4 regions of the Streptomyces sp. NPDC088923 genome follow, and region 4 is predicted to be linked to each of the others. Evidence: riboswitches for the same ligand, from Rfam matches in the RefSeq annotation. Region 4 holds a riboswitch; each other region holds the start of a gene.
What was found. A riboswitch is a leader RNA that binds a small molecule or an ion and turns the genes downstream of it on or off. The one in region 4 is predicted to bind cobalamin.
Positions count from the first base shown of each region.

Region 1: linked by a shared signal. The riboswitch ahead of ACIP4O_RS13315 (ribonucleoside-diphosphate reductase subunit alpha) and the one ahead of ACIP4O_RS10880 (cobalamin biosynthesis protein) in region 4 are both predicted to bind cobalamin.
Region 2: linked by a shared signal. The riboswitch ahead of ACIP4O_RS24905 (CbtB-domain containing protein) and the one ahead of ACIP4O_RS10880 (cobalamin biosynthesis protein) in region 4 are both predicted to bind cobalamin.
Region 3: linked by a shared signal. The riboswitch ahead of metE (5-methyltetrahydropteroyltriglutamate--homocysteine S-methyltransferase) and the one ahead of ACIP4O_RS10880 (cobalamin biosynthesis protein) in region 4 are both predicted to bind cobalamin.

Region 1 is NZ_JBIVIO010000002.1:469,368-477,065, reverse strand. Features, by position in the region: gene ACIP4O_RS13335 (extracellular solute-binding protein) at 133-1,413, opposite strand; gene ACIP4O_RS13330 (GntR family transcriptional regulator) at 1,793-2,590, shown strand; gene ACIP4O_RS13325 (DUF3311 domain-containing protein) at 2,797-3,087, shown strand; gene mctP (monocarboxylate uptake permease MctP) at 3,084-4,712, shown strand; cobalamin riboswitch at 5,058-5,179, shown strand; gene ACIP4O_RS13315 (ribonucleoside-diphosphate reductase subunit alpha) at 5,316-7,698, shown strand, end outside.
Region 2 is NZ_JBIVIO010000007.1:266,891-274,588, reverse strand. Features, by position in the region: gene ACIP4O_RS24915 (class I SAM-dependent methyltransferase) at 134-751, opposite strand; gene ACIP4O_RS24910 (CbtA family protein) at 835-1,602, opposite strand; gene ACIP4O_RS24905 (CbtB-domain containing protein) at 1,622-1,852, opposite strand; cobalamin riboswitch at 1,888-2,021, opposite strand; gene ACIP4O_RS24900 (histidine phosphatase family protein) at 2,087-2,668, shown strand; gene ACIP4O_RS24895 (GTP-binding protein) at 2,879-3,643, shown strand; gene ACIP4O_RS24890 (PPOX class F420-dependent oxidoreductase) at 3,705-4,133, opposite strand; gene ACIP4O_RS24885 (roadblock/LC7 domain-containing protein) at 4,230-4,631, shown strand; partial or broken gene ACIP4O_RS24880 (DUF6397 family protein) at 4,847-5,548, shown strand; gene ACIP4O_RS24875 (acyl-CoA thioesterase) at 6,846-7,698, opposite strand, start outside.
Region 3 is NZ_JBIVIO010000007.1:342,284-349,981, forward strand. Features, by position in the region: gene ACIP4O_RS25185 (FecCD family ABC transporter permease) at 1-970, shown strand, start outside; gene ACIP4O_RS25190 (ABC transporter ATP-binding protein) at 979-1,776, shown strand; cobalamin riboswitch at 2,034-2,224, shown strand; gene metE (5-methyltetrahydropteroyltriglutamate--homocysteine S-methyltransferase) at 2,387-4,702, shown strand; gene ACIP4O_RS25200 (bifunctional 2-methylcitrate synthase/citrate synthase) at 4,796-5,926, opposite strand; gene prpB (methylisocitrate lyase) at 6,055-6,960, opposite strand; gene ACIP4O_RS25210 (MmgE/PrpD family protein) at 7,019-7,698, opposite strand, start outside.
Region 4 is NZ_JBIVIO010000001.1:2,411,431-2,419,128, forward strand. Features, by position in the region: gene ACIP4O_RS10875 (cobyric acid synthase) at 1-1,125, opposite strand, end outside; gene ACIP4O_RS10880 (cobalamin biosynthesis protein) at 1,122-2,078, opposite strand; cobalamin riboswitch at 2,189-2,321, opposite strand; gene ACIP4O_RS10885 (hypothetical protein) at 2,461-2,736, opposite strand; gene ACIP4O_RS10890 (anion permease) at 2,748-4,040, opposite strand; gene ACIP4O_RS10895 (lysozyme) at 4,278-5,006, opposite strand; gene ACIP4O_RS10900 (class II aldolase/adducin family protein) at 5,146-5,826, shown strand; gene ACIP4O_RS10905 (alpha/beta hydrolase) at 6,501-7,640, shown strand.

The DNA.
Region 1 (7,698 bases), on a different contig from region 4:
TCGCTCGGGGCCCGGGCTCGTACGTACGCGGCGCCGGGCACGGCCTGGACCCGTACGCGGCGGGGCCGGGGGCCGGGGCGGGGAGCACCGTCCGTGCGGTGTCCTCCGCCCGGCCCCCGGCCGGGGTGCTGCTTACTGCTGCTGCGCGAGGCGCTTGTTGAACTCGCCCTCGACCTGCTTGGCCGCGTCCGCCGGGGACTTCCCCTTGAGGACGGCCGTCATGTAGGTCTTGATCGGGTTCGGGGCGTTCTCGACCGGGGCCCACTCGGGGATGAGCGGGGTGGTGCCACCGCCGGCGGCGGCGGGCGCGGCGGCCTGGGCTGCGGCGTTGCCGTCGAGGTTGCTCTCCAGGGAGGTCTTGTTCGGGATGACCCCGCCTTCCTTGGCGAGCTGGCCCTCGAACTTGTCGGAGAGCGCGAGCTTCAGGAACTCCTTGGCGAGGTCCTGCTTCTTGCTGCCCTCGGCGACGGCGAGGTTCGAGCCGCCGAGGAAGACGCCCTCGGGCTTGTCGGCCGTGGCGCCGGGGATCGTGAAGTAACCGATCTCCTTCTCGATCGCCGGGTTCGCCTTGATGGCGATGCCGGCCTCCCAGCCCATGCCGATGAAGGCGCCGGTCTTGCCCTTGGCGAAGACCTCGCCCTGCTGCGGGGTCGCCTCGTCCTTGTCCTTGGGGGCCTTGGAGAGCGCCTGGAACTTCTTGTAGGTCTCCATGGCGGCGGTGACCTTCGGGTCGGCCAGGTTGGAGACGTACTTGTCGCCGTCCTTCTTGACCAGCTCGGCGCCCTCGCCGATGGTGAGGCCGACGAAGTGGTACCAGTTCTGGCCCGGCAGGTAGATCGGCTCGGCCTTGGTCTTCTTGCCGATCTGCTGGAGGTCCTTGTAGAACTCGTCGCGCGTCTTGGGGGTGTCGGTGATCCCCGCGTCCTTCCAGATCTTCTTGTTGTAGAGGACGACGCGGTTGGCGACGTACCACGGAGCGGCGTACTGCTTGCCGTCCACGATCGCCGACTTGTTGATCGACTCGGTCCAGTCGGAACCGACCGAGGACTTGAGGTCACCGAGGTCCGCCAGGCCGCCGCTCTGGGCGTACGAGGGGGTCTGGGTGTTGCCGACCTCGAAGACGTCCGGCGGGTTCGACTCCGAGAGCGAGGTGGTCAGCTTCTGCTGGATGCCGTTCCACTGCTGGATCTCGAACTTGACCTTGGCCTTGGTCTTCTTCTCGAAGGCCGCCGTGAGGTCCTTCTGCCACTGGTCGGGCGCCGAGCCGTCCATGACCCAGACCGTCAGGGTCTGGCCCTTGTAGCCGTCCTTGCCCGACGCCTTGTTCGACGACGAGTCGTCGTCCGAGCCACACGCCGCGACCGAACCGATCATCACGACAGCGCCGATCGCCGCTATGAGCTTGCGCTTCACGCCACCCTCCTCAGGGATTCCAGCAACCCCCCACCCACAGCGACGGCACACGAACGGCAGCACTCGCGGGACTGGGACCTGGTCGTTAATGGTGTAGACCAGTACCCCGGAGCTTGGCCTAGACCTTTAGGGGTGTCAAGGGTGTATAAGAGGGGCTGTCCGCTCCGTTATCGGACCGGTACCTGAACTCCGTGCGTCAAGCGGGCGGACGGGGGCAGACGGACCCGGCCCCCTGCGCCCGGGCGGCCGTGCCACGATGGGCGGCGCCAACAGCACCACCGCACGAACACCACCGCACCACAAGCGGTACGGCACCACAAGCACCCAGGAGCGGCCGGTCCCCATGACGGCCGCCGAGCCGGAGAGGCGAGCGCGAAGAATGGGCACCGACGGGGGCAGGACGCGATCCGGCCCGGACACCAAGGCCGCCGCGACCAAGGCCGGCGCGGCCCCTTCGGCACCCGCGCGCACCGCCCGGGTGCCGAAGTACTACCACCTCAAACGCCACCTCCAGGACATGACCCGCACCCTGCCCCCGGGCAGCCCGGTGCCCCCCGAACGCGCGCTCGCCGCCGAGTTCGACACCTCCCGCACGACCGTGCGCCAGGCGCTCCAGGAACTCGTCGTCGAAGGCCGGCTCGAACGCATCCAGGGCAAGGGCACCTTCGTCGCGAAGCCGAAGGTCTCGCAGACGCTGCAACTGACCTCGTACACCGAGGACATGCGCGCCCAGGGCCTGGAACCGACGTCCCAGCTCCTGGACATCGGCTACGTCACCGCCGAGGAACGCCTCGCCGGGCTGCTCGACATCGACACGGGCGGCAGGGTGCTGCGCATCGAGCGGCTGCGCCTGGCGAGCGGCGAGCCGATGGCGATCGAGACGACGCACCTGGCGGCCAAGCGCTTCCCCGCGCTGCGCCGCTCCCTCGTCAAGTACACGTCTCTCTACACGGCGCTCGCCGAGGTCTACGACGTGCGGCTCGCCGAGGCCGAGGAGACCATCGAGACCTCGCTCGCGACCCCGCGCGAGGCGTCCCTGCTCGGCACCGACGTGGGCCTGCCGATGCTGCTGCTCTCGCGGCACTCGGTGGACGGGCGCGGGGAACCGGTGGAGTGGGTGCGCTCCGTCTACCGCGGCGACCGTTACAAGTTCGTGGCCAACCTGCGCCGCCCGTAACTCCCGTTACCTCCCGAAGGACAAAAACCCCCGCCCGCGCACACGCCCGGACACCCCGGGCGCGGGCGAGCGCCCGAACGCGTCCGCTATGCGGTACAGGGGTGTTGCCTGGCCGGTAACTGCCCTACATTTCCGCCGTCGCGTCGCGTGCGGCGACGCGTGCCCGCGCACACCGAGGTGCGTGGGGGAACGAGGGGAGCCGGAACATGTCACGGGAAGCGGGAACGACGGCGGAGCCGGGGGGAGGTGCCGGGACGCTGCCGGTCGTGACCCCTTTGCGGATCGTGGTCGGACTCTGTCTCGTCGCGCCCTTCGTGGCGATGCTGTGGGTGGGTTCGTACGCGAAGATCGACCCGACGTTCATCGGGATCCCGTTCTTCTACTGGTACCAGATGCTGTGGGTCTTCATCTCCAGCGGACTGACCTTCCTCGCCTACAAGTTGTGGCAGCACGACCAGCGCGTGCGACGCGCCGCGCGGGGCGGTGAGGTCAAGTGAAGGACGGCGTCAACGGGATCGCGCTCGCGGTCTTCATCTTCTTCTTCCTCGTCGTCACCGTCATGGGCTTCCTCGCGGCGCGCTGGCGTCGCTCCAGCGTGGAGAGCCTGGACGAATGGGGCCTCGGCGGGCGCTCGTTCGGTACGTGGGTGACCTGGTTCCTGCTCGGCGGCGACCTGTACACCGCCTACACCTTCGTGGCGGTGCCCGCCGCGATCTACGCGGGCGGCGCGGCCGGCTTCTACGCCGTGCCGTACACGATCCTCGTCTACCCGCTCATCTTCACCTTCCTGCCCCGCCTGTGGTCGGTCTCGCACCGGCACGGGTACGTGACGACCTCGGACTTCGTCCGGGGCCGCTTCGGCTCGAAGGGGCTCTCGCTCGCGGTCGCGCTCACCGGCATCCTCGCCACGATGCCGTACATCGCGCTGCAACTCGTCGGCATCCAGGCGGTCCTGGACGTCATGGGCGTGGGCGGCGGCGACGACACGAACTGGTTTGTCAAGGACCTGCCACTTCTGATCGCTTTCGCCGTACTCGCCGCGTACACGTACTCCTCGGGTCTGCGGGCTCCGGCGCTGATCGCCTTTGTCAAGGACGGGCTGATCTACCTCGTCATCGCGGTCGCGATCATCTACATCCCGATCAAGCTCGGTGGCTTCGACGACATCTTCGCGAAGGCCGGCGACGCGCTCTCGCAGAAGAACCCCGCGACAGGAGCGCCGAAGGGCGCCCTCGCGCCCGGCGAGGCGGGGCAGTGGGGGTACGCGACACTCGCGCTCGGCTCGGCGCTCGCGCTCTTCATGTACCCGCACTCGGTGACGGCGACGCTGTCGTCGAGCAAGCGGAACGTGATCCGGCGCAACACCACGATCCTGCCGCTGTACTCGCTCATGCTGGGGCTGCTCGCGCTCCTCGGCTTCATGGCGATCGCGAGCGGCGTCAAGGTGAGCAACGGGCAGCTCGCGATCCCGCAGCTCTTCGAGAACATGTTCCCGGACTGGTTCGCCGGGGTCGCCTTCGCGGCGATCGGCATCGGCGCACTCGTCCCGGCGGCGATCATGTCGATCGCGGCGGCGAACCTCTTCACGCGCAACATCTACAAGGACTTCCTGAAGCCGGACGCGACCCCGGCGCAGGAGGCGAGGATCTCCAAGCTCGTCTCGCTGCTCGTGAAGGTCGGCGCGCTGATCTTCGTGCTCGGCATGGACAAGACCGTCGCGATCAACTTCCAGCTGCTCGGCGGCATCTGGATCCTCCAGACGCTCCCCGCGCTCGTCGGCGGGCTCTTCACACGGTGGTTCCACCGCTGGGCGCTGCTCGCCGGCTGGGCGGTCGGGATGGCGTACGGGACCTGGGCGGCCTGGTCGACGTCCTCGCCGACGCAGGACCACTTCGGGGGCTCCTCGAAGGAGATCCCGGGGCTCGGCGAGATCGGGTACATCGGGATGACGGCGATCGTCCTGAACGTCGTGGTCACGGTCGTCCTCACCTTCGTCCTGCGGGCCTTCAAGGCACCGGACGGCGTGGACGAGACCCAGCCGTCGGACTATGTGGCGGACGCGGGTGACCCTGGGGTCAAGCAGGAGTTGCCGCCGGCTGTGCCGGAGACCGCGGGGCACTGACGGCGGGGGCGGGGCCCGCGCGGGGCTCCGCCCCGGCGCGCGGGGCTCCGCCCCGGACCCCGCTCCTCAAACGCCGGAGGGGCTGATTTTTTTGACATGTCCTCACTTACAGCGACCGGAATGCGAACACGCGCGCGCCCCGCTCCCCCCGGTAAAAACTCCGTACGACCCCGCTTGTGGGGTCCCCTCAAGCCATACGATCGACGTCGCCGCCCCCACCGCCCCCCGTCACCCCACCGGGCACAGGGGACCTTGTCGGCACCCCACAACCGTTGACCCGCACGTAACAGTCCCCACCCCCGACACAACATCTGGGGCCTCCTTTCCCGCCCGCCCCCCAGATGTATGCTCTTCCTCGCTGTCGGCAGGGGAATCCGGTGCGAGTCCGGGACTGTCCCGCAACGGTGTGCGACGCGCCCCGTGGCGTGTTGCGAGTCCGATGACCTGCCGAAAGCGCGCCGCCGCCCCGCCCGGGCACGGCGCCAGACGTCCGGGCCCCGCGGAAAGGGCCGGGGACGTGACGCGGTGTGCCCGAAAGCGCTGCCGTCGTCCCGTCGCCGCCCCGCACCCGAGGCCCCCAGCGAGCGAGGGAGAGCCACCCCAGTGACCATCGCGCCAGCAGATCCCGCCTCATCGGTCGCGGCCGAGCAGGACCTTCCCGGGACCGCCCTGTTGCGGACCCTCACGGAACTCACCGCCGATCTCCCCGACACCGACCCCGGCCGGGTCGCCGCCGCCGCCCTGCGCGGCCGCAGCGCCCACGCCGACGAGGCGGAGCTGCGCGAGCTGGCCACCGAGGCCGCCGCCGGGCTCATCTCCGAGGACCCCGCCTACTCCCGGCTCGCGGCCCGTCTGCTGGCCCTCGCGATCACCGAGGAGGCCGCCGGGCAGGGCGCGAGCGGCTTCGCGGCCTCCGTCGCCGTGGGCCACCGCGAGGGCCTGATCGGCGACCGCACCGCGGAGTTCGTCGCCGCGCACGCCGCCCGCCTGGACGCGCTCGTCGACACCGAGGGCGACGACCGCTTCGGCTACTTCGGCCTGCGCACCCTCTACAGCCGCTACCTGCTGCGGCACCCGATCACGCGCAAGGTCGTCGAGACCCCGCAGTACTTCCTGCTGCGCGTCGCCGCGGGGCTCGCCGCCGACGACAGCCTCCCGGCCGTCGACGAGGTCGCGAGCCTGTACCGGCTCATGAGCCGCCTGGACTACCTGCCCTCCTCGCCGACGCTCTTCAACTCCGGTACGCGGCACCCGCAGATGTCCTCGTGCTACCTCCTGGACTCGCCGAAGGACGAGCTGGACTCGATCTACGAGCGCTACCTCCAGGTCGCCCGGCTCTCCAAGCACGCGGGCGGCATCGGCATCGCGTACTCCCGCATCCGCTCGCGCGGTTCGCTGATCCGGGGCACCAACGGGCACTCGAACGGCATCGTCCCCTTCCTCAAGACGCTCGACTCCTCCGTCGCCGCCGTCAACCAGGGCGGGCGCCGCAAGGGCGCCGCCGCCGTCTACCTGGAGACGTGGCACTCGGACATCGAGGAGTTCCTGGAGCTGCGCGACAACACGGGCGAGGACCAGCGCCGCACCCACCACCTCAACCTCGCGCACTGGATTCCCGACGAGTTCATGCGCCGCGTCGCCGCCGACGCCGAGTGGTCGCTCTTCTCGCCGGCCGACGTGCCCGAGCTGACCGACCTGTGGGGCGAGGAGTTCGAGGCCGCGTACCGCGCCGCCGAGGCGAAGGGCCTGGCCCGCAAGACGATCCCGGCGCGCGAGCTGTACGGCCGCATGATGCGTACCCTCGCGCAGACCGGCCAGGGCTGGATGACCTTCAAGGACCACTCCAACCGCACCGCGAACCAGACCGCCGAGCCCGGCAGCGTCGTCCACTCCTCGAACCTGTGCACCGAGATCATCGAGGTCACCGACGACGGCGAGACCGCCGTGTGCAACCTCGGCTCGATCAACCTCGGCGCGTTCGTCGAGAACGGCGCGATCGACTGGGAGCGCCTGGACGAGACCGTCCGCACGGCCGTCACCTTCCTCGACCGCGTCGTGGACATCAACTTCTACCCGACCGAGCAGTCCGCCGCCTCCAACGCCCGCTGGCGCCCGGTGGGCCTGGGCGCGATGGGCCTCCAGGACGTCTTCTTCAAGCTGCGGCTGCCCTTCGACTCGGCCGAGGCGAAGGCGGTCTCCACCCGGATCGCCGAGCGCATCATGCTCGCCGCCTACGAGGCCTCCGCCGACCTCGCCGAGAAGCACGGCCCGGTCCCCGCCTGGGAGAAGACCCGGACCGCGCGCGGTGTCCTGCACCCCGACCACTACGACGTGGAGCGGACCTGGCCGGAGCGGTGGGAGGCGCTGCGCGCCCGTATCGCCGAGAGCGGCATGCGCAACTCGCTGCTCCTCGCGATCGCGCCGACCGCGACGATCGCCTCGATCGCCGGCGCCTACGAGTGCGTCGAGCCGCAGGTCTCCAACCTCTTCAAGCGCGAGACGCTCAGCGGTGAGTTCCTCCAGGTCAACGGCTACCTCGTCGAGGACCTGAAGAAGCTCGGCGTGTGGGACGCGCGCACCCGTGAGGCGCTGCGCGAGGCGAACGGCTCGGTCCAGGGCTTCAACTGGATTCCCGAGGAGGTCCGGGCGCTGTACCGCACGGCGTGGGAGCTGCCGCAGCGCGGCCTCATCGACATGGCCGCCGAGCGCACCGCCTTCCTCGACCAGAGCCAGTCGCTCAACCTGTTCATGGAGACGCCGACGATCGGCAAGCTCTCCTCGATGTACGCGCACGCCTGGAACAAGGGCCTGAAGACGACGTACTACCTGCGCTCGCGTCCCGCGACGCGCATCGCCCGCGCGGCCGGTTCCTCGGCCGCCGAGGCCGCACCCATCCCGGAGCAGGCCAAGCCCGCCGCGCCGAGCGTCGCGGACGCCGAGGCGATCGCCTGCTCCCTGGAGAACCCCGAGTCCTGCGAGGCCTGCC
Region 2 (7,698 bases), on a different contig from region 4:
AGGGACGGTACGGGGCGGGGCGACGGTCGCCGGTCAGGGTGAGGCGCCCCGATCACCGGTCAGGGTGAGCGCGCCTCCCCGGTCAGAGTGAGGCGTCCCGTCACGGGTCAGGGCGAGGCGTACCGGCAGCCCGTCAGGTCACGGGCCGCTCCGGCTTCCGTACCGCCACCGCGAGAAAGCGCGTGTCCTCGTCCACGTACGACACGAGCCGCCAGCCCGTGGCGTCCAGCAGCGGGACGAGACGCGCCCTGGTCCGTACATCGTCCTCGCTCAGCTCCCTTCCGTGGCGCGCCGCGAGGGCCGCGCGCCCGAGCGGGTGGAAGAGGGCGAGCCGCCCGGCGGGCCGGGTCACCCGCGCGAGTTCCCGCAGGCCGGTCTCCGGGCCCGGCAGGTGCGAGACGAGCCCCGCCCCGAACACCGCGTCGCAGGCCCCCTCCCGCAGCGGCAGCCGCGCCACGTCCGCCAGGACGAGTGTGCCGTGCCGCGCCCGGCCCTTCGCGTCCGCCTCGCGCAGCATCTGAGGCGTCAGGTCCACGCCGAGCACGGCGCCCGCGATCCCGACGCGTTCCCGCAGCGGCGCGAGCGCCCTGCCCGTGCCGCAGCCCGCGTCGAGCACCACATCACCCGGGCGCAGTCCGAGGACCGCCGTGGCCGCGTCGTAGCGCGGTTGATCGCCGGGGAACCTGTCCTCCCAGCCCGCCGCGCGCGATCCGAAGAACTCCCGTACCTCCTGCTGGGTCTTCTCGTTCATGCCGTCCATCCTGCCCGCGGGGACGCGGAACGGGGGAGGGGCCCGGGAATCGGGTCCCTCCCCCGTGGCGTACGGGATGTGGCTCAGGCAGCGGCCGAGGCCACCGAGCCGGCCCTGACGCGCCTTTCGGCGGGCGCGAGCATCCGCTGCGCCAACTCACCGAAGAGCAGGCCGAAACCGGTCCACAACGTGAGCTGGATACCGATCGAGGCCACGCGGAACTGCCACAGCAGCGTGGCGGGGAAGTCGTGTCCGACCTCGTTGACGGACGGCAGGAACGCGTAGGCGAGGCCGATCACGACGGCGAAGCCGGCGAGCGCGACGACCGTCGCCCACCAGTTGCCGAGCGTCGGCGCGAGCCGCTTGCCGATGATCACGGTCGCGAGCGCGAGCAGCACGCTGAGCAGCATCATCAGCCCGTACAGCGCCGTGCGCTTGCCGATCGTGTCGGGGTTCCCGACGGCCGGGGGGTTCGCCGGGTACTTGAGGAAGGGGACGATATAGACGGCGAAGAGGCCGCCCGCCGCCATGAGCGCGGCGGTCGCGCGCGGGCTGAAACGGCCCACACGGCCGAGCGCGAAGCAGTAGGCGAGGGCCACGATGCCGCCGAAGGCGACCCCGTAGGCGAGGACACCGGTCGCGAGCCCGGCGGTGGACTGGAGGCCGCGGCTGACGACCTCGACCTCGTGCTCGTGGCCGCCTCCCCCGTGGGAGTGCGCCTCCTCCAGAGCGATCGCCGAGTCCACCCGGGGCTCCCCGAGCAGGTAGGCGACGACGAAGGCGAGGACCCCGGCGGCGAGACCGGCGAGCATCCCGCGCACGAGGAGTTTCCTGACGATGGCGGAGTTCATGAGAGTACGAATCCGCCCGTCAGTGGCAGGGGAAACCGAGCAGGTGCCGGCCGTCGTGCACCCACTCGTGGACGCCCGTGCCGGAGAACAGCGAGGTGGCGCCTTGCTCGGCGCCGACGAAGTAGAGCGCGATGAGCATGAGGAGACCGACGAAGACCGCCCACGGCAGCACCGTGCGGATCGGCAGCCGAAGCGGGGTCTCGGAAGCGGAGGAAGAGCCCGAAACGGGCGGGGCGGCGGACTGCGCCATGGCAAGCCTCCTGGGGAACTCGCGTCCCGGTCGATGGAGCTTCGAATACGCATGACGGGTCTGACTCGCCGGGTCCGCGTACGGGGCCAGGCATACAGTGGCGCGACCGTTCCGGGCTCTCACCGGATTCCGTCATGTCGCTTGTAAGGTCATCGGGACGATATCGCTCACCCGTCCGAACGCCAAGTGCGCCTGCTGGACGTGGGACATGACAAACGGTGAAAGCGGGCCGGTATGACGATCCGAGTGATCCTTGTCTCGGCGGCGGAGAGCGAGGCGAGCCGTTCCGCCGCCTTCGACGACGGCACACCGCTCACGGACCGGGGCCGCGCGGCCGCCGCCGAACTGCGGGCGAGCGGTGTGCCGATGCGGGCGGAGAACGTACGGGTACGGGCTCGCCGCGCGCCCTCGCCGCGCTGCCGAGAGACATCCGCCCTCCTCGGCCACCCCGGGGCCGTCCCCGAACCCGCCCTCGCCGGGCAGGAGCCGGGAAGCTGGCGCGGCCGTCCGCTCGACGCGGTGGCCGCGGCGGAGCCCACCGCCCTCGCCGCCTGGCTCTCCGACCCGGCGGCACGCCCCGGCGGTGACGGCGAACCGCTCACCGACCTGGTGCGGCGCGTCGGCGCGCACCTCGACCACCTCGCGGAAACGGTGACGGGGCCGCTGCCCCTGTTCGTCGAACCGGACACGGTCCGCGCCGCCCTCGTCCACGCCCTCGGCCTCCCCCTCCCCGCGTACTGGCGCGTCGACGTCCGCCCGCTGGCGGTGACGACGCTCAGCGGGCACGGCGGGCGGTGGAACCTGGTGCTGTCCTGACCGTCCATTCGGTTCGTTCCTGGTTCGCGTGATCGTGAATTCCGTCGCTGGCGAACCCGGTGCGGTGCGAAACGGTCCGGTCCGGGCACGAACATGCCCATCCGGTAAAGAATCCCGCACTTCGCCCCCTTTGCCCGGTGGCTTGTCATCCTGGGCGCTTCGGCACCGGGACGGCTGGTGCCTGGGGTGCGCTGGCGAGGGAAGTGGCGGATGAGCGACGGACGGTGGCACGCGGCGGGGGAACGCCTCATCCTCAAGATCGTCGTCTCGGGTGGGCCCGCCACCGGCAAGACCTCGTTCGTCGGTGCCGCGCGGGGGAGAGGGCCCGCGTGGGGGAGTGGGCCCGCGTGGGGGAGTGGGCGGCCGGAGGGCCACGCCTTGGAGGGCGAGGCTCCGGACGGTGGTGGGCCGGATGGCGGTGGCTCGGACGGTGGTGGGCCGGGCGGCCGTGGCCCGGACGGTGGTGGGCTGGGTGGGGAGGCAGCCGTACCGGTGTCGCCGCGCCCGTACGGCCCCGTCGTCGCGTACGAGCCGGCCGGTGGTGCGGGGGAGCGGGGGAGCGGCGTGGGGGCGGTCGCGCTCGACTTCGGGCGGATCGTGCTGCGTCCCGACCTGACGCTGTGTCTTTTCGGCGTCCCGGGGCTCGAACGGTCGGCGGCGCTCTGCGAGGACATGTGCGGCGGCGCTCTCGGTGCCGTCGTCCTCGTCGACACCGGACGGCTCGCCGAGAGCTTCGCGCTCGTGGACCGGCTTGAGGAGCGGGCGCTGCCCTTCGTCGTGGTGATGAACCGCTTCGCGGGGCCCACCGCGTACACCCCCGGCCAGGTCGCGTCGGCGCTCGGCCTGTCCCCGGGCGTCCCCGTGCTCGCCGGTGATGTGCGCGAGGCGGCGACGGTCCGTCATGTCCTCGCGGAACTCGTGGCGTACACGGGGAGGTTCCGGGCGGCGCGACTGCTTCAGGCGGTGGGGCGGTAAGTCGCGGCGGAGCGGGCCGGCGGCGTCGGCCGGGGTGGCGGCCGGCGCCGCCGACGGGGCGTCAGTCGGCGACGCCGCCGTAGGCGACGACCTTCTCGACCTTGACCCGGACGAGGAGTTCCCCCGGCACCCCGTTGCGGCGCCCGTAGACCTCGGCTTCCTGCGGGCCCACGTAGCGCTCGGCGATCGCCGTGGCCCAGCGCAGCAACTCCTCGGGGTCTTCGCTGATTTCGGTGGAGCCCTCGATCGTGACGAACGAGAACGGCGGGCGCTCGTCGTCCACGCACAGCGCGACACGCCCGTCGCGGGCCAGATTCCGCCCCTTGACGGTGTCCTTGCCGGTGTTGAGGACCAGGTCCGAACCATCCAGAACGAACCAGATCGGGGCGATGTGCGGACTTCCGTCCGCCCGCACGGTGGCCAGCTTCGCCGTCCGTGTGCCTTCCGAGACGAAGGTCCGCCATTCTTCATCGGTCATTTTGTGGGTCATATGCTCATCATCCTTGCTGTCCGCCGGGTGGTGGGGAAGGCTTGCCGAAGGGTTCCTCCGAACAGGGGGAGCGGCTGCGGACGGGGAGAGCGGAACGTGGAACGGAACGCAAGACTCGGGTGGCTTCTCGACGAACTCACCCAGCGCGTCGAGCACATCAGGCACGCTCTGGTGCTGTCCAACGACGGACTCGTCACGGGGCTCAGCGCCGACCTCGCGCGCGAGGACGCCGAGCACCTCGCGGCGGTCGCCTCGGGTCTGCACAGCCTCGCCAAGGGCTCGGGCACGCATTTCAAGGTGGGCAAGGTCCGCCAGACGGTCATCGAGTTCGACGAGGCGCTTCTCTTCGTCACGGCGGCGGGCGACGGCAGTTGCCTGTGCGTGCTGAGCGGCTCGGACGCCGACGTGGGTCAGGTGGCCTACGAGATGACGCTGCTCGTGAGCAAGGTGGGGGAGCACCTGGGGGTGGATTCCCGGCGGCCGGGAGCGGCTGGGTGAGGGTGCGGGGAAGTCGCGGGTGGTCGCGGTGAGGTCGCGGGAGGGTGCGCTCGGGGGTGTGCGCGGAAGATGCGTGGACGGGGTGATTTTCCGATCTTCGCCGCGTTGGTGATCGGATGATCTGATTGCCGCTGAGTTATCCACAGGCAGGGTGAAGGTGGTGTCTGTCCTGTCCCATACGGTCTGTCCCAAGGTTCGGCTCCGAGGGGGACGGTATGGCGGTACGTGGCATGACGACGGTGGCGGCGACGCCGGGCGCGAGGTCGGTCCAGGGGGACTTGCTCACCCCGGAACAGGCCGCCGCCCTGCTGGGGTTGGCGACCGATGAGGTGGAGCGGGCGGCCGTCCTCGACGTGCTGCCCTCCGTACCCGGACGCGGCACGCTCCCGCGCCGTTTCACCGCCGAAGAGATCGAGCGGCGGCGGGCGGCGCCCGGCTTCCCGGCTGCTCTCCGCGAGGCGGTACGGTGCGTCGGCACCGCCGACGCCGCCGAACTGCTCGGCATCGCCCCGCACCGCTTCACCCGCCTCGCCAAGCTGGGCCTGCTCGCGCCGGTCGACGTCCACCTCAACCGCTACCGGGCCGTCGTCTGGGCCTACCTCGCCGCGGAAGTCGAGGAGCTGGGACGGCGCAGACCCGAGCTGCTGGTCGGCAGGCTCCCGGCCGGACTGCGCTCCATGGCGGAGGGGGACCGGCGTGCGGCGCGGTGGCGGGAGCGGCGGCGAGAATCCCTGCACCGGCTCAGCTCCGACCCGTGGGAGCGGGCGGCCCTCCTCGCGGTCCAGCTCGGCCCCGAGGAGACGGCCCGCGCGGCGGACCCCGACGAGTGCGGGTACCTGCGGCGCCTCGTCCCCGCGCAGGGAGATCCGGCGCTGACGTCCCTGATGAGCGCCCTGGGGGCTGATGAACTCGCGGACGTCCAGGCGCGATTCGCTGGCGAGCTGACACGCGCCCGAGCCGACCGGCCGGCGCCTCGGACAGTACGGAAGGTCCGGGTGGGGCCGGGCACGGAGGGGGTCGTCCTCAAGGGTGTCTCGTCGTCTCCGCCGGGACGCGTTTCGACACCCTCCGCCGCAGACAACCGGTCCTCTCCCGTCCCGCGACCCGCACCGTCCCCGGAGCCGACGCCGCCTCCCCGGCCCGCCGCTCCGCCCGCGCCCTCGCTCCCGCGCGGCTCCGCGCCCCGGACCACCCCGGCCTCGCCCGCGCACCCCGCACCGCGCGTCGTGTCCCCGCACCCGGTCGCTCAGACCCTGCCATTCCCGGAACCGGTGGCGTCTCCCGCACAACCGAGCACCACGCCCGCCACCACCTCGACACGTCCGGGTCCCTCTGAGCCGTCAACTCCCCAACGGCAGACGGCTTCTTCCTCTCTCGGGATGCCGACGGCCCCGGCGCCCCGTGCGCCGTCTCCCGCCACGAAGGGCACGGCGTCGTTCCCGGCCCCGTCCGCGCCGACGCGCTGGGGACCGGGAGCCGCTGCCCCGTCACTGGTGGACGCGCTTTCGGCCGGGCCCTCGCTCCCGGTCCCGTCTCCGCTCACGTCCCGGGAGCACGGCTCGGCGCCCACCGCGCCGCTCGCGTCCGGGACGCATGCCACGTCCGCGCGGCCCGCGCCCGCTGAACAGCCGAGCGCCGTGGCGCCGACGGCCTCGCCCACGGGGCCGGAGCCGTCTGCCGTTCCCATGGCTCCGGAGCCCGGTGGCTCGCCGCCTGTCACGCCGCCGGTGTCCCCCTCCCCGGGCGGGCCCACGCTCCCCGGGACCGCCCCCGCCAATCCGCCGCGCACCTCGCCCACCGGTCCGCCGTGCCCCTCGCCGCGCGCGGCCTCGCCTTCGGGGCCCCCGTCGCCTCCAGTAGGCCAGCAGGCCGGTGCCCCGTCGGCCCAACCGATCCCGGCTGCGTACCCGGCCGCCGAAGTCGACGCCCGTCGCCCGTCGCGTCACTCCCGGCCCAGTCCCCGGCCCCTCTTCGGCACCGGTGCTGTCCGCACGCGTGCGCCTCGGGTCCCTCGTCCGTTCCGCCCTCCTGCTGCCCCTCGCTGCGCGCCGACGAGGGTGCCGACCCCGGCGCGCGGCGGGCGCGGCGACGGTTCGTGCCGTGGCCCCGGCGGGGCGGCGGCACGGCGTACCGCGAGTGCCGCCGGACCGGCGGCACCGGCCAGGGGCGGTGCCGGTGAACACGGCCACGGTCGCGCGCGTTCTGGTCCGGCGGCTATGCGCCCGGCTCGTGCGGCGCCTCGCCGGGCCGCGCCCGGATATCGTGCGGCGCCTCGGACCGCACCTGGATGCCGCCGCGCGGCCGGAACAGCCCCTCCTGCACGACCGAGACGAGCAGCCTGCCCGCCCGGTCGTAGATCCGGCCCCTGGCCAGCCCGAGTCCGCCCGTGGCGACGGGCGACTCCTGCTCGTACAGCAGCCACTCGTCCGCGCGGAAGGGCCGGTGGAACCACATCGCGTGGTCGAGCGAGGCGAGGTCGAGCAGCCGCTCGCCCCACAGCGGCTCCACCGGCAGCCGCACCGCGTCGAGGAGCGTCGTGTCGCTCACGTAGGCGAGCGCGCACGTGTGCACGAGCGGGTCGTCGCCCAGCGGAGTCACGGCCCGCATCCACACGGCGCTGCGCGGCTCAGCCCCCGCCATCTCCTCGGACGTCCACCGCAGGCGGTCGACGTAACGGATGTCGAAGGGCTGCCTGCGGGCCATCCGCTCCAACTCGTCCGGCACCCCGCCGAGATGGGCGCGGACCTCGTCCGCGAGCCGGGGCAACGACTCGGGGTCGACGAGCGGCCCGGGGCCCGCCGGCGGCAACTGGTGCGCGAAGGCGCCCTCCTCGGGCACGTGGAAGGAAGCGGTGAGCGTGAAGATCGTGCGGCCCTGCTGCACGGCGGTCACCCGCCGCGTCGTGAAGCTCCGCCCGTCCCGTACCCGCTCCACCTCGTAGACGATCGGCACCCCGGGACGGCCAGGACGCAGGAAGTAGGCGTGCAGCGAGTGCACGGGGCGGTCCGCGTCCACGGTCCGGCCTGCCGCGATGAGCGCCTGCCCGGCGACCTGCCCGCCGAAGACG
Region 3 (7,698 bases), on a different contig from region 4:
GTCGTGTCTCGCGCCCGTCCTCCTCGCGGTCGTCTGCCTCGCCGTGCTCGCCAGTTCGACCGGCATGAGCGCCGGGGAGAGCCTGCGGGGCCTCTTCGGAGCGGGGGACGCGGCGAGCACCATGGTGGTACGGGAGTTCAGGCTGCCGCGGATCGTCGTGGGGCTGCTCGTCGGGGCCGCGCTCGGGGTCGCGGGGTGTCTCACGCAGACGCTCGCGGGCAACCGTCTCGCCACGCCCGACCTCGTCGGCGTCAACGAGGGCGCGACGGCCGCCGTCGTGGCCTCGGTCGCGGGGTCCACGACCGGGATGCTCGGCGCCTGGTGGCTCGGACCGCTCGGCGCGGCGGGGGCCGCCGTGCTCGTCGTGCTGTGCGCGGGAGGTGCCGGCGCGGCCGGGTACCGGTTGCTCGTCACGGGCATCGGCGTCTCGACGTTCGTCGGCGCGGTGAGCGACCTCGTGATGTCGCGCCAGAACCAGGCGACGGCGGGCGGCGTGTTCCTGTGGACGGTGGGCAGCCTCAACGGCCGCGACTGGGCGGTGGGCGGCCCGCTCCTCGTGATCCTCGCGGTGCTGCTCCCGTTCGCGCTCGCCGCGGGCCACCGGCTGCAGTTGCTGCGCTTCGACGACGACACGGCGACCGCGCTCGGCGCGGACCCGCGCCGCGTGCGCGCCCTCGCGCTCGCGGTGGCGGTGGGGCTCGCGGGGGTCGCGGTCGGTGTCGGCGGGCCGATCGGGTTCGTCGCACTCGCCGCACCGGTGCTCGCCGCCCGGCTCGCGGGCCCCACGCGCGTACCCGTCACGGGCGCGGCCCTCACCGGCGCGTTCCTCGTCGCCGCCGCCGACGCCCTCGGCCGGGTCGTGGCGCCCGTCGAGATACCCGCAGGGGTCGTCACGAGCGTGCTCGGCGGCCCCTTCCTGCTCTGGGTCCTGCTCCGTCAGGACCGGGGCCGCCCCTCCCGAAAGGCGTGAGCGCTCCCATGACCACCACCACCGGGACGCCCGCGGGGCTCCTGATCAGCGGCCTGCGCGCGGGCTATCCGGGCCGCCCCGTCGTCCGGGACGTCGACCTCACCGTGCCCGCCGGACAGGTCGCCGCGATCGTCGGCCCCAACGGCTGCGGCAAATCGACCCTGTTGCGCACGATCGCGCGCCTGCACCCCGCCGAGGCCGGTACGGTCCACGCCGCGGGCGCCGATCTGTGGGCGCTCGACCGCCGTCGGGCGGCCCGCCACGTCGCGCTGCTCCCCCAATCCCCCCGGGCACCCGAGGCGGTGACGGTCGCCGGGCTCGTACGGTACGGCCGCCACCCGCACCAGGGCCTGCTGCGCCAGTGGTCGCGCGCCGACGAGGAGGCGGTACGGGCCGCGCTCGCCGCGACGGGGACGCTCGACCTCGCCGGGGAGCGCCTCGACCGGCTCTCGGGCGGCCAGCGTCAGCGCTGCTGGCTCGCGATGGTCCTCGCCCAGGACACCCCGCTCGTCCTGCTCGACGAGCCGACGTCGGCGCTCGACCCGGGCCACGTCGTGGACGTGCTGCGCCTGGTCCGCGAGGTCGCGGCGGCGGGCCGTACGGTTGTGATGGTCCTGCACGACCTCTCGGCGGCGGCCCGCAGCGCGGATCTCCTGATCGCGATGAAGGACGGCCGGATCGTGGCGGAGGGGGCCCCGGCCGCGGTCGTGGACGAAGCGCTGGTCAAGGAGGTCTACGGCCTGGACGCCGACATCCTGCGCGCCCCCGGCGACGGCGCGCCCGTGGTGGTGCCGAGGGCGAGGTAGGGATGCGCCCCCCCGGCACGCAGTACGTCGACCTCGCAGCCCGGCGCGTACGGGCCGAAGCCGCCGACGTCGACATGCTCCCCAGGCCGGGGCTCGATCTCGACCCGGCGGAACCGGTGAGCCGCGTCCTGCTGCGGGGCCGCCGCATTCTCGACCCCGTCGACACCACGGGGATCACAGCGAGGGCTGAGCCGGAAGTCCACTCCCCGAACTCCCCCGCCTCCTCCGTCCCCCCACCCCCTACACTGCCCGCAGCAGCTGGTTCGCCCCGTCCGCCAGGCGGGAGCGTCGCAAGAGGGAACCCGGTGGGAATCCGGGACTGCCCCGCAGCGGTGAGCGGGAACGACCGCCGTCATACGCACTGGGCCCGGGTACGGGTCTGGGAAGCGACGGCCAGTAGGTGTCCTCCGTCAGGAGGGCGTGCCCGCGAGTCCGAAGACCTGCCAGCCGCCCGGACGCGCGCCGAAAGCGCGCCCGGACATCCCGGTGACCTCGTGGGCGGGTCGGCGTGCACAGAGGGCGGACGCGTCAGCTCCCGCCCCCTTCGCCGTTCCTTCGCGCCCCGTGGACACCCGGGATCTCAGGGATTCATCTCGCGAAGGAGATCTCCGTGACACCGAAGTCCGCAGCCGCGGCAGCACGGGCCACCGTGTACGGCTACCCCCGTCAGGGCCCCGACAGGGAGCTGAAGAAGGCGGTCGAGGGCTACTGGAAGGGCCGCGTCGACGCCGCGCGCCTCCACGACACCGCACGCGAACTGCGCGCCGCCGCCTGGCGGCAGCTCGCCTCCGACGGCGCCGACGAAGTCCCCACCGGGGACTTCTCCCTCTACGACCACGTGCTCGACACGAGCGTCATGGTCGGCGCGATCCCGGCGCGGCACCGCGCCGCCGTCGCGGCCGACGCGCTCGACGGCTACTTCGCCATGGCGCGCGGCACGCAGGACGTCGCGCCGCTGGAGATGACGAAGTGGTTCGACACGAACTACCACTACCTGGTCCCCGAGCTGGACCCGGACACGGAGTTCACCGCCGACTCCTCGAAGCAGGTGGGCGAGCTGCGCGAGGCGCTCGCGCTCGGGCTGCGCGCGCGGCCCGTCCTCGTCGGCCCGGTCACCTACCTCCTGCTCGCCAAGGCCGCCCCCGGTACGGAGGACACTTTCGCGCCGCTGAGCCTGCTCGACCGGCTCCTTCCCGTGTACGAGGAAGTCCTCGCCGATCTGCGCGCGGCCGGCGCGGAGTGGGTCCAGCTCGACGAGCCCGCGCTCGTCCAGAACCGCACCCCCGCCGAACTCGCCGCCGCCGAACGGGCCTACGCGTATCTCGGCGGCCGTGGCGACCGCCCGAAGCTGCTGGTCGCGAGCTACTTCGACCGGCTCGGCGAGGCGCTCCCCGTCCTCGCGAAGGCCCCCGTGGACGGGCTCGCGCTCGACTTCACCAAAGCGGCCGCCGCGAATCTCGACGCGCTCGCCGCCGCCGGGGGCCTGCCCGGCAAGCGGCTCGTCGCCGGGGTCGTCGACGGGCGCAACATCTGGACCGGCGATCTGGAGCGGGCCCTCGCGACGCTCGGCACCCTGCTCGGTCTCGCGGACCGCGTCGACGTGGCCGCGTCCTGCTCGCTGCTCCACGTGCCGCTGGACGCCGCGCGCGAGAAGGACGTCGATCCGCAGGTCCTGCGCTGGCTCGCCTTCGCCCGGCAGAAGACCGCCGAGGTCGCGACGCTCGCCAAGGCGCTGAGCCGCGGCACGGAGGCGGTCGCCGCCGAACTCGCCGCCAACCGCGCCGTGCTCGCCTCGCGCGAAGCGTCCTCGCTCACCCACGACCCGGCGGTCCGGGCCCGTACGGCGGCGGTGACCGACGCCGAGACGCGCCGCAGGTCCCCGTACGAGGAGCGCGCCGCCGCCCAGCGCGCGCATCTCGCGCTGCCGCCGCTGCCCACCACGACGATCGGGTCCTTCCCGCAGACGGACACGCTGCGCGCGGCGCGCGCCGACCTGCGCTCCGGGCGCATCGACGAGGCCGGGTACGAGCAGCGCGTCGAGGAGGAGATCCGCAGGGCCGTCTCCTTCCAGGAGGAGACCGGGCTCGACGTCCTCGTGCACGGCGAACCCGAGCGCAACGACATGGTGCAGTACTTCGCCGAGCGACTGGACGGCTACCTCGCGACGCGGCACGGCTGGGTGCAGTCGTACGGGACGCGGTACGTGCGCCCGCCGGTGCTCGCGGGGGACATCTCGCGGCCCGCGCCGATGACGGTGCGCTGGACCTCGTACGCGCGGTCGCTCACCGCGAAGCCGGTCAAGGGGATGCTGACCGGACCCGTGACGATGCTCGCGTGGTCCTTCGTGCGGGACGACCAGCCGCTCGCCGAGACGGCGCGGCAGGTCGCGCTCGCGCTGCGGGACGAGGTGCGGGACCTGGAGGAGGCGGGGACGCGTGTCATCCAGGTGGACGAGCCCGCGCTGCGCGAAACGCTTCCGCTGCGCGCCGCGGAGCGTCCCGCCTACCTGGCGTGGGCGACCGAGGCCTTCCGCCTCACGACAAGCGGCGTCGCCGACGCCACGCAGGTGCACACGCACATGTGCTACGCGGAGTTCGGCGACATCGTGGACGCGATCGACGACCTGGACGCCGACGTCATCAGCCTGGAGGCGGCGCGCTCGCACATGCGGATCGCGCACGAGCTCGCGGCGCACGGGTACCCCCGCGAGGCGGGACCCGGCGTGTACGACATCCACTCGCCGCGCGTCCCCGGAGCGGACGAGGTCGCGGCGCTGCTGCGCACGGGGCTCAAGGCGATCCCCCCGGAGCGGCTGTGGGTCAACCCGGACTGCGGTCTGAAGACGCGCGGGTGGGCGGAGACGCGGGAGTCGCTGGAGCACCTCGTGGCGGCGGCCCGTACGGTGCGGGGCGAGCTGGACGCGTGACCTCCTGAGGCGGGGCGGGACGCGTCACGGCGTCCCGCCCCGTCCCGTATCCGCCGGGCGGGACCTCCCCGTCACCGCCCGGCGGACGACCGTTCAGCCCTTCGGCACCTCGCGCTGCGCCACGCCGTCGTAGGAGGCGAGCGGGCGGATCAGCGAGTTGTGCGAGAGCTGCTCGATGATGTGCGCGGTCCACCCCGTGATGCGGCTCATCACGAAGATGGGCGTGAAGACGGGGGTGTCGAAGCCCATGAGGTGGTAGGCGAGACCGGCCGGGTAGTCCAGGTTCGGGTGGATCTGCTTGCGCTCGAACATGGCCTCGCGCAGCGCCGCGTGGAGCTTGTCGAGGCGCGGGGCCTCGGGGTTGTCGCTCTGCTCCACGAGGCGGTCGAGCGCGCCCTGCATGATCGGGACGCGCGAGTCGCCGTTCTTGTAGACGCGGTGCCCGAAGCCCATGATCTTGCGCTTCTCGGCGAGCGCCTGGTCCAGCCAGCGCGCGGCGTCGGCCGGGTCGCGCACCTCGTCGAGCATGTCCATCACGGCCTCGTTGGCGCCGCCGTGCAGGGGACCCTTGAGCGCGCCGATCGCGCCGGTGACCGCGCTGTAGAGGTCGGAGAGCGTCGAGGTGATGACGCGCGCGGTGAAGGTCGAGGCGTTGAAGCTGTGCTCGGCGTAGAGCGTGAGGGAGATCTCGAAGCAGCGCACGACCTCCTTGTCCGGCACCTCCCCGAAGCACATGTGGAAGAAGTTCTCGGCGTAGCCGAGCTCCGGGTCGGGGGCGATCGGGTCGAGACCGCGGCGGCGGCGCTGGTGGGCCGCGACGACGGTGGGGAGCTTCGCGAAGAGGGAGAGCGACTTCGCGAGGTTGGCGTCCTCGCCGTTGTCGTCCTCGCGCGGGTCCTCGGCCCCGAAGAGGCTCACCGCGGTGCGCAGGACGTCCATCGGGTGGCACGTCTCGGGCAGCCGGGCGAGCAGCTCGGACTCGGTGCGGTTGAGGGGGCGCAGGGCGCGCTCGGCGGCCTCGAACTCGGCGAGCTGCTTCTCGTCGGGGAGTTCGCCGTGCCACAGCAGGTAGGAGACGGCCTCGAAGGAGTGGTGCGCGGCGAGGTCCTGCACCGCGTAGCCGCGGTAGGTGAGGGAGTTGGTCTCCTGGATGACGGTGGAGACCTCGGTGGTGTCGGCGTAGACGCCGGCGAGACCGCGGTGGATCTCCGGGGTGCTGGTCATGGGTGGTGCCTCCGGGAGGAGTGGTGGTGCCGGGGTGCGTACGGATGCTTCACGTGGGGCGGCACGGGCCGGGGTCCGGGCGCGCGAGGGGGCTCGGCGCCCGGACCGCCCGGGAACGTACCGGCCGCTCAGGCGTCCGGCGGGAGCGTGAAGTCGAAGACCGCGGAGTCGAAGGACGAGTACGCCTCGTAGTCGAGGAGTTCGTACAGCCGCGAGCGGGTCTGCATCTTCGGCAGGAGCGACTCCTGCGTGCCCTCCGCCTTGACGGTGCGCAGCCCGTCCTCGACGGCGCCCATCGCGAGCCGCAGGAACGTCACGGGGTAGAGCGCGATGTTGTAGCCGAGGTCTTCGAGGGTCCGCGCCGTGAGGAGCCTGCCCTTGCCGAACTCGGTCATGTTGGCGAGCAGCGGAACGTCCACGGCCTTGCGGAACGCCTCGAACTCCGCCTCGTTCGCGAGCGCTTCGGGGAAGATCGCGTCGGCCCCCGCGTCGACGTACGCCTTGGCGCGGTCGATCGCGGCCTCCAGGCCCTCGATGGCGCGCGCGTCGGTGCGTGCCATGAGGAGGAAGTCCGGGTCCCGGCGCGCGTCGACGGCGGCGCGGACACGGCGGCTCATGGTGTCGCGCTCGACGACGGACTTGCCGTCGAGGTGCCCGCAGCGCTTGGGGTTGACCTGGTCCTCCAGGTGCAGCCCGGCGAGCCCGGCGTCCTCCAGGAGCTGGACGGTGCGCGCGGCGTTCATGGGCTCGCCGAAGCCGGTGTCGGCGTCGATGAGGACGGGCAGGTCGGTGGCGCGCGTCGTCTGCTGGGCGCGCGCGGCGATCTCGGTGACCGTCGTCAGGCCGATGTCCGGCAGCCCGAGGTCGGCGGCGAGGACCGCGCCCGAGAGGTACGCGGCCTCGAAGCCGGTGTCCTCGATGAGCTTCGCCGAGAGCGGGTTGATGGCGCCCGGCATCTGGAGCAGGCGGCCCGTCGCGAGCCGCTCGCGCAGGGCGCGGCGGCGCTGGGCCGGGGTGGTGCGGGTGTGCAGCATCAGGACGGGTCCTTCCGCTTGGTGCGGACGCGGGTACGCGTGGGGCGTGTCCCGGGCATCAGAAGACGCCCTTCGGCAGCTTCGCGTCGTAGGCGGCGACGGCCTCGGTGTCGACCTCGGGGAAGAGGCCGTCGAGGTCGCTCGCGCTCAGCTCGGCCAGGTGCTCGGCCGCGCCGAGGAAGCGGTCCTGCGCCTCGGGCGTGACGATGTTCTCGGCGAGGGTGCGGAACTTGCCCTGGTAGGCCGGGCGGTCGAAGGGCCGGGCCCCGGCCGGGTGCGCGTCGGCCACGCCCAGCTCGTCCTCGATCACGGTGCCGTCGTCGAGCGTGACGACGGCGCGGGCACCGAAGGCGCGCTGCTGCGGGTCGGGGTCGTGGTAACGGCGGGTCCACTCGGGGTCCTCGACCGTGGTGATCCTCTGCCACAGCGCGATCGTGTCGGGGCGGGCGGCGCGCTCGGGCGCGTAGGAGCGCTCGTGGTGCCAGGCGCGGTCCTGGAGGGCGACGGCGAAGATGTAGGGGACCGAGTGGTCGAGCGTCTCGCGGCTCGCCTTCGGGTCGTACTTCTGCGGGTCGCCCGCGCCGGAGCCGATGACGTTGTGCGTGTGGTGGCTCGTGTGGAGCACGATCGAGGCGACGCGGTCGAGCGGGATCTTCTCGCCCATGCGGCGGGCGAGGTCGATGAGCGCCTGCGCCTGGTACTCGGCGGAGTGCTCCTTGGTGTACGTGTCGAGGATGC
Region 4 (7,698 bases):
GAACCGCACCCGTACCGGGAGCAGCCCGAGCCCCGCCACGGTCCCCGCCCGCGACTCCACCTCGTCCTCGATCACCTCCCCGAGCAACTGGAACCCGCCGCAGATCCCCAGCACGGGCCGCCCCTCGGCCGCCCGCCGGGCGAGCGCGTCCGCGAGCCCCCGCTCGCGCAGCCACTCCAGCGCCCGCACTGTCCCCCGCGTCCCCGGCACCACCACGAGGTCCGCGTCCACGAGGTCCGCGGCCCGGTCCACGAACCGCACGACGACGCCCGGTTCGGCGGCGAGCGCGTCGACGTCGGTGAAGTTCGACATGAGCGGCACGGCGCACACCGCGACCCGCAGCACCTCATCCCCGTACGGTTCCGCGAGCCGCGACTCGCGCACCGCCCCGCGCAAGGAGACGGCCATGCCGTCCTCCTCGTCGATGCCGAGCCCCGGCCGGAACGGCAGCACCCCGAAGGTGTCCCGTCCCGTCAGGTCCCGCAGCATCCGCAGGCCCGGTTCGAGCAGCGAGACGTCGCCCCGGAACTTGTTGACGAGGTAGCCCGCGACGAGCGCCTGGTCCTCGGCCGAGAGCAGCGCCGTCGTCCCGAAGAACGACGCGAAGACACCGCCCCTGTCGATGTCCCCGACCACCACGACCGGCAGTCGGGCCGCCCGCGCGATCCCCATGTTGACGAGGTCGGTGCGGCGCAGGTTGATCTCCGCCGGGCTCCCCGCGCCCTCGCAGATCACGGCGTCGTACGTGCGCCGCAGCTCCGCGAGGCAGTCCACGACCGTCCCGAACAGCTCCGCCTGCTTCCCCCCGTGGTAGCCGCGCGCGCTCAGCTCACCGAGCGGCCTCCCGAGCAGCACGACCTGGCTGGAGCGCTCCCCGCCCGGCTTGAGCAGCACCGGGTTCATGAGCGCGCTCGGCTCCACGCGCGCGGCCCGCGCCTGCATCGCCTGCGCGCGGCCGATCTCGGCGCCGTCGCGCGTGACGAAGGAGTTGAGCGACATGTTCTGCCCCTTGAACGGCGCGACGCTCACCCCCCGCCGCACCAGCCACCGGCAGATCCCGGCCGTCACGACGCTCTTGCCCGCGTCCGACGTCGTCCCGGCGACGAGCAGCCCGCCCCCGGTCACCGCGCACCCCCCGAGCGCCGCGCGAGGACGAGCCGCGCCGCGACGCACACCCCGAGCGCCGCCCACGTCACACGCCGCGAGAGCCGCACGGCCCGCTCGACGTCGGTCACGGCGACCGCCCGCCCGCGCCGCGCGCCCAGCACGGGCCGGTGCTCGACCCGCCCTCCGTACGACAGCGTCCCGCCGAGCCGCACCCCGAGCGCGCCCGCGAAGGCCGCTTCGACGGGTCCCGCGTTGGGACTGGGGTGCTTGTGCGCGTCCTCGCGCACCGCGGCGAGCGCGGTACGGGGCCCGCCACCCACGAGCGCGGCGAGCCCGGCCGTGAGCCGGGCGCCGGGGAAGCCCATGACGTCGTCGAGCCGCGCGGCCGACCAGCCGAACCGCAGGTGGCGCGGCGACTTGTGGCCCACCATCGCGTCGAGCGTGTTGACGGCCCGGAAGGCGACGAGCCCGGGCACCCCGCCGAGCGCGCCCCACACGAGCGCCCCGACGACCGCGTCCGAGGTGTTCTCGGCGACGGACTCGACGACCGCGCGCGCGATCGCGTCCGCGTCCAGCCGGCGCGGATCGCGCCCGCACAAGTGCGGCAGGCGCTCGCGCGCGGCGGCGAGATCGCCCGCTTCGAGCGCGGCGGCGAGCGCGCGCCCCTCGCGCGCGAGCGAGGTACCGCCCACGACGGTCCAGGTCACGAGCGCGGTGAGCGCGGCGGACGCGGCGGGGGAGCGGCGCGCGGCGGCACGCGATACGACGGCGGCGAGCGCGGTGGCGCCGCCCGCGCACAGCAGGGTGTGCAGGGCGCCCGCGCCCCGGTGGTCGCGCCACAGCGCCTTCTCGGCGACGCCCGCGAGGCGCCCGTACCCCGCGACGGGGTGGCCGCGGCGCGGATCGCCGAAGAGGGAGTCGCCGAGCAGGCCGACGGTGGCGCCGACCGCGAAAACACGTCCGGCAGGCATGGCGTCAGTCCGCGCTCACGCCTCGCCGGGGGAGCGGACGGGCTGGCGGGTGCGCACTGCGGCGTATGCCGGGCATGGGGGTGTCCTACTCTCAGGGTCCGCGCCCTGGTACGACGTGATTCGGCGCCGGGAGTTCCTGACTTACGGGGATCACCCCCCGCTCACAGTGGCGGGACCGCGCCGGATTCGCACCGGTACTTCCTCCACAGCCGCCGAAATGGCCCCGGCAGTGCATCACGCCCCGAGACCGGGCGTCAACTCGCACTTGACGCAAGAGGGACGAATCGGCCGCCGGGGCCCCGCGCCCCCTCCTCCGTCCACGTCATGCGAAAGCCCCGCGCCGCCCCCTGCCTCGGGGGCCTCGCGGGGCCGGTGGGTCCGCTCAGGCCACGATCACGTAGATCCCGAACGCGACCGCCGCGAGGCACACCCCGAAACAGGCGTACGCGCCGAGCCGGGCGAGCAGCGCCTGGCCGCTCGTCCCCGTACCGCTGCCCGCGCCCGTACCCGCGTCCCCGCCCGCGCCGCCGTCCTCCGCCGTCGCGGCCGAGGCGCGCGAGAGGCCCGCGATGCCGAGGGCGAAGGCGCCGACGAGGCCCACCGTGACGAGCAGGCTCACGCCGAAGACGGAGCCGAGGGCCGCCCAGTCGATGTTCATGCCGGTTCCTTTCAGGCCGCGGTGCCGGAGCCCGCGGTGTGGCGCGGGGTCTCGGTCGCCTGCGGGGCGGGGAGTTCCGCCGTGAGCGGGGGGTGGAGGGCGTCCGGCGCCTCGGCCGCCGTCGGCTGGACCGGCACTGTGAGTGTCCCGGCGGGCGGCGGCGCGACCGCGGCGAGGGCCTGGGTGACGACTCCGGCGGGTTCGCCGTCGCCGGTCACGTCGTGGTGGCTCACCGGCCGGCGCCGCGACAGTACGTAGATCGTCCCGGCTCCCGCGAGGAGCAGTACGCCGGTGAGGGCGACCCCCCACGTGCCCTGCCGGGTCAGGAACTCGGCGCCCGCGCCCACGAGCGCGGCGGCCGGGAGCGTGAGCAGCCAGGCGATCGCCATCCGCCCCGCCGTCGACCAGCGCACCGTGCCGCCCTTGCGCCCGAGGCCCGCGCCCATCACCGAACCGGAGCACGCCTGGGTCGTGGAGAGCGAGAAGCCGAGGTGCGAGGAGGCGAGGATGACGGTCGCCGCGCCGGTCTGCGAGGCGAAGCCCTGCGGCGGCGCGAGCTCGGTGAGCCCGGTGCCCATCGTGCGGATGATGCGCCAGCCGCCGAGATACGTGCCGAGCGCGATCGCGCACCCGGCCGAGAGGATCACCCACACCGGCGGATTGGCCCCCGGCTTGAGCACGTCGCCGGTGACGAGGGCGAGCGTGATGATGCCCATCGTCTTCTGCGCGTCATTGGTCCCGTGCGCGAGCGAGACGAGCCCGGCGGAGGCGATCTGCCCCACCCGGTACCCCTTCGCCCCGGTCTTCTCGTCGACGTCGCGGGTCAGCCGGTACGTCAGCCGGGTCGCCGCGAAGGCGGCGAGGCCCGCGACGACGGGCGCCGCCACGGCCGGGATCACGATCTTGGTGACGATCGTGCCGCCGTTGACGCTGGAGAAGCCCGCCGACATGACAGCGGCCCCGATGAGCCCGCCGAAGAGGGCGTGGGAGGAACTGGAGGGCAGGCCGAGCAGCCAGGTGACGAGGTTCCACAGGATGGCGCCGACGAGCGCCGCGAAGATCACTTCCGTCCTGAGCCCGGACTCGTCGACGATTCCCCCCGAGATCGTCTTGGCGACCTCCACCGAGAGGAAGGCACCCACGAGGTTGAGCGCCGCGGACATCGCCACGGCCGTCTTGGGCTTGAGGGCGCCGGTGGAGATGGTGGTCGCCATCGCGTTGGCGGTGTCGTGGAAACCGTTCGTGAAATCGAACACGAGAGCGGTGACGATCACGATCCCGAGGAGAAGCGTGATGTGTTCCATTTACCCAGGCTTCTGTTGGACGTCAATGTCACGCCGAACGTAAGCAATCCGAGTGAACGGAAGATGAACTGGGGCGGGCGCTGTGGTGACCTGAACCGGAGTGACGCGGCGCGGGGGCCGCGCGCGGGACCCGGGGCGCCGCCGCGCGGATTCCGCTTGCGCCCCGTCCCCGCACCGCCGCCCCTCCCGTCCCCGCACCGCCGCCGCGCCCCGCGCCCCCTGCCCGCGCCGCTCGCCTCAGCCGTCCGTGAAGCGCTCCAGGTCCGCCGCGGAGCCGTTGAACACGTTCTGGTCACCGGGCAGCGGCCCCTTCACCGCGTACTGCCACAACGTCCAGTACGTCCACCCCGCCGGCAGCTCACCCGGGCTCTCTCCCCAGTTCGCGAGCCACAGCGGGTGCGTGTCGGCGAAGGCGGTGCTGCGTCCGGTGCAGGTGTTCCACCAGTGCGCGGTCGTGTAGATCATCGGTCGCCGCCCGGTCAGCCGCAGCGTCTCGTCGCTGAAGTCGCTGATCCAGGCGCGCATCTTCTGCTTGCTGATCCCGTAGCACTTGTGCTGGGCGTCGTACGGGTTCGTCTCCAGGTCGAGCGCCGGCGGCAGCGTCCGTCCGTCGGGCCGCCAGTCGCCGCCGTTGCGGACGAAGAAGGCGGCCTGCCGGGTGCCGGAGGAGCGGTCGGGCAGCGCGAAGTGGTACGCGCCGCGCAGCAGCCCCGCCTTGGCGGCACCGCCGTACTGCTTCTCGAAGACGGGACTGCGGTACGTCGTCGACTCGGTCGCCTTCACGTACGTGAACCGCGCGCCCTTCTTCCGCGCCGCGGCGAAGTCCACCGTCTCCTGGTGTGCGGAGACGTCGTGCCCGCGCGGCCCCTCGGGCCCGGCCGCGAGAGCCGGGGTCACGGAGAGTGTCACGGCGGCGAGGACCGCCGGGCCGAGCAGGGCGGAACGGGTGCGGCGTAGACGCCTCATGGGGCCCCCGAAGAGGAGAGGACGGACGGAAATCGCGCCGAGCGTAACGGCTGATCCATATGTAAAGCGGGAAATAAGCCCGCGATTCGCCGCGCTCATCCGTCCGCGCCCCCGCCGGAGCGGCTGCGAGGATACGGGCATGGAACGGACCCCTGGACCCGGCACCCGCGCCGCCTGGACGGAACTGCTCGCCGTGGCACGCCGCAGCGTCGCCGACGGACTCGTCACGGGCACCTCGGGGAATGTCTCGCTGCGGGTCGACGATCCGGCGCTCGGCACGCTGATCCTCGTGACACCGACGGGCGTCCCGTACGAGGAACTCGGCCCGGACGACGTGGTGGCCGTCGACATGGCGGGCCGGCAGGTACTCGGCGGCCTGCGCCCGACGAGCGAACTCCCCCTCCACCTCGCCGTCCACCGCGACCGCCCGGAGGCCAGGGCCGTGGTCCACACGCACGCGGTGCACGCGACGGCGGCCTCGCTCCTGGTCGACGAGATACCGCCGGTCCACTACGTCACGGCCCTGTTCGGCGGCCCCGTCCGCGTCGCCCCCTACGCCCTCTACGGCACCGAGGCCCTGGCCGACGCGGCCCGCACGGCCCTGACCGACCGCACCGCCTGCCTCCTCGCCCACCACGGCACCCTGACCCTCGCCCCCGACCTCCCCACGGCCTACGACCGCACCGCCCAGCTCGAATGGCTCTGCCACGTCTGGCTCACGGCCGCAGCACTCCCCGCCCGCACACCACGCGTCCTGACCCCCGAGGAACTGACGGAGGCGACCGCCGCACTGAGCACCTACGGACAGCCCCCGGCCTGACACCCCACAAGCCCGGCCTGGCCGGCGTCCGGCCCGCCACTTCCAGCCCCTCCGGCGTTTGAGGAGCGGGGTGCGGGGCGGAGCCCTGCGAGTCCCTCCCGGCGAGCACTGCCCTCCGCATCCGGGCCCGCAGCTTCCAGCCTCTCCGGCGTTTGAGGAGCGGGGCCCGGGGCGGAGCCCCGCGACCTCCCCCGCCCCGTCACCACTGCGCCGCACGAGCGCACTGACCGCCCAGCGCGGGAGGACCGGCCGAGAAGGGGAAGACGCCTGAAAGGCGCTCCACATCCCGCAGGTGCCCGGAGAGGAATCGTCCCGTGCCGAAACCGAGCCGTACCGCCCTGCCCCGCATCCCCGCCCCCCACCACTTCGGCCGACATCTCAGCCGCCGCCTCCCCACCCGTTTCCGCGTGCTCCTCGTCGCCCGCCGCCTCCCCGTCGTCGGCCCGGCCCTCACCGCCCGCCGTCTGGTCCGGCTCGCCCGCCTGGCCCGCCGCCACCGCCCGAGCCGCCGCCGCCCCGCCAAAGGCTGGCGCCCCCCTGCCCGGCCCCGCGGCACGGAGACCGGCGCCGCACGCGCCCCCCTGCCCGTACGCCCGGCTGCCTCGTCCGCGTCCCCCTCACCCACCCGTGCCCGTCCGGTGGCCGGGGCGCGGGGGCGGACGGAGACTGGCGGGGTGCGCACCGTGAAGATCACCGCCCAAGCGACCGCGGCGGCGCTGACCGCCCTCCTCGGCGCCGGTGCCGCGGCCGTCGCCGCCGGGCGCGTGGCGGGCGAGGCGGGCCTGCGGCCCCGCCCCGGCCGCCCGCTGCCCACCGAGCCGAAACTCACCGTGCACACGGCGACCGCCGACCGCGTCACGCTCACCCGCGCGCTCGCCTCGCTCCGCCCCGGCGTCTACGGCCTGGCGGGCGAGGACGGCAGGCACGCGACGGTGGGACGGGTGCTCGACACAGAGGCGCACCGGGCGGACACGGTGGTGCGCGAACTCCTCGACGGAGCGGGCGAGTTCAAGCCAGGTACGCACGCGCGGTTCACCCCGCAGGTGTACACGGGCACCCCGCGCACGGCGCTGGGTCTCGACTACGAGGACGTCGAGATCGCGGGCCTGCCGGGCGCGCTGCCCGCGTGGTTCGTCCCGGCGGCGCGCGCGACGTGGGTGATCGCCGCGCACGGACTGGGCACGACACGGGAACACGCCCTCGTGCTCATGGACTTCCTGCACCGGCAGCAGCTCCCCGTGCTCGACCTCGCCTACCGCGGCGACCCGGGCGCCCCGGCGGCCGAGGGCGCGCTCTCGCGGTTCGGCGCGGACGAGTGGCAGGACCTCGAAGCGGCGGTGCGGTGGGCGGTACGGCACGGGGCGCGGCGCATCGTACTGCTCGGCTGGTCCACGGGGGCCTCGATGGCGCTGCGCGTGGCGGCGCGCTCGGAGCACCGCGACCGCATCGCGGGCCTGGTCCTCGACTCACCGGTCCTGAGCTGGCAGTACGCACTCGAAGGGCTCGCGAGGGCCCGCCGCACCCCCGGTTTCGTCCTGCCGCTCGCGGTACGGGCGGCGGAGGGCCGCGCGGGCCTGCCGAAGGAACGGGTCGACAGGGCGGCCGACCCCCACGCCCTGCGCGTACCGGTTCTCCTCGCCCAGAGCGAGGACGACGCCCTCGCCCCCTACCCCCTGGCCCGCGCCTTCGCCCGCTCCCGCCCCGACCTGATCGTCACCCACACGGTCAAGAACGCCCCCCACAGCGCGGTCTGGAACCGCGACCCCACCACCTACGAGGAATCCCTCCGCCGCTTCCTGACCCCCTTGATGTAACCCCCCACAAAACCGTCCCCTCCGGCGTTCAAGGAGCGGCGCCCACAAGCCCAGCCCC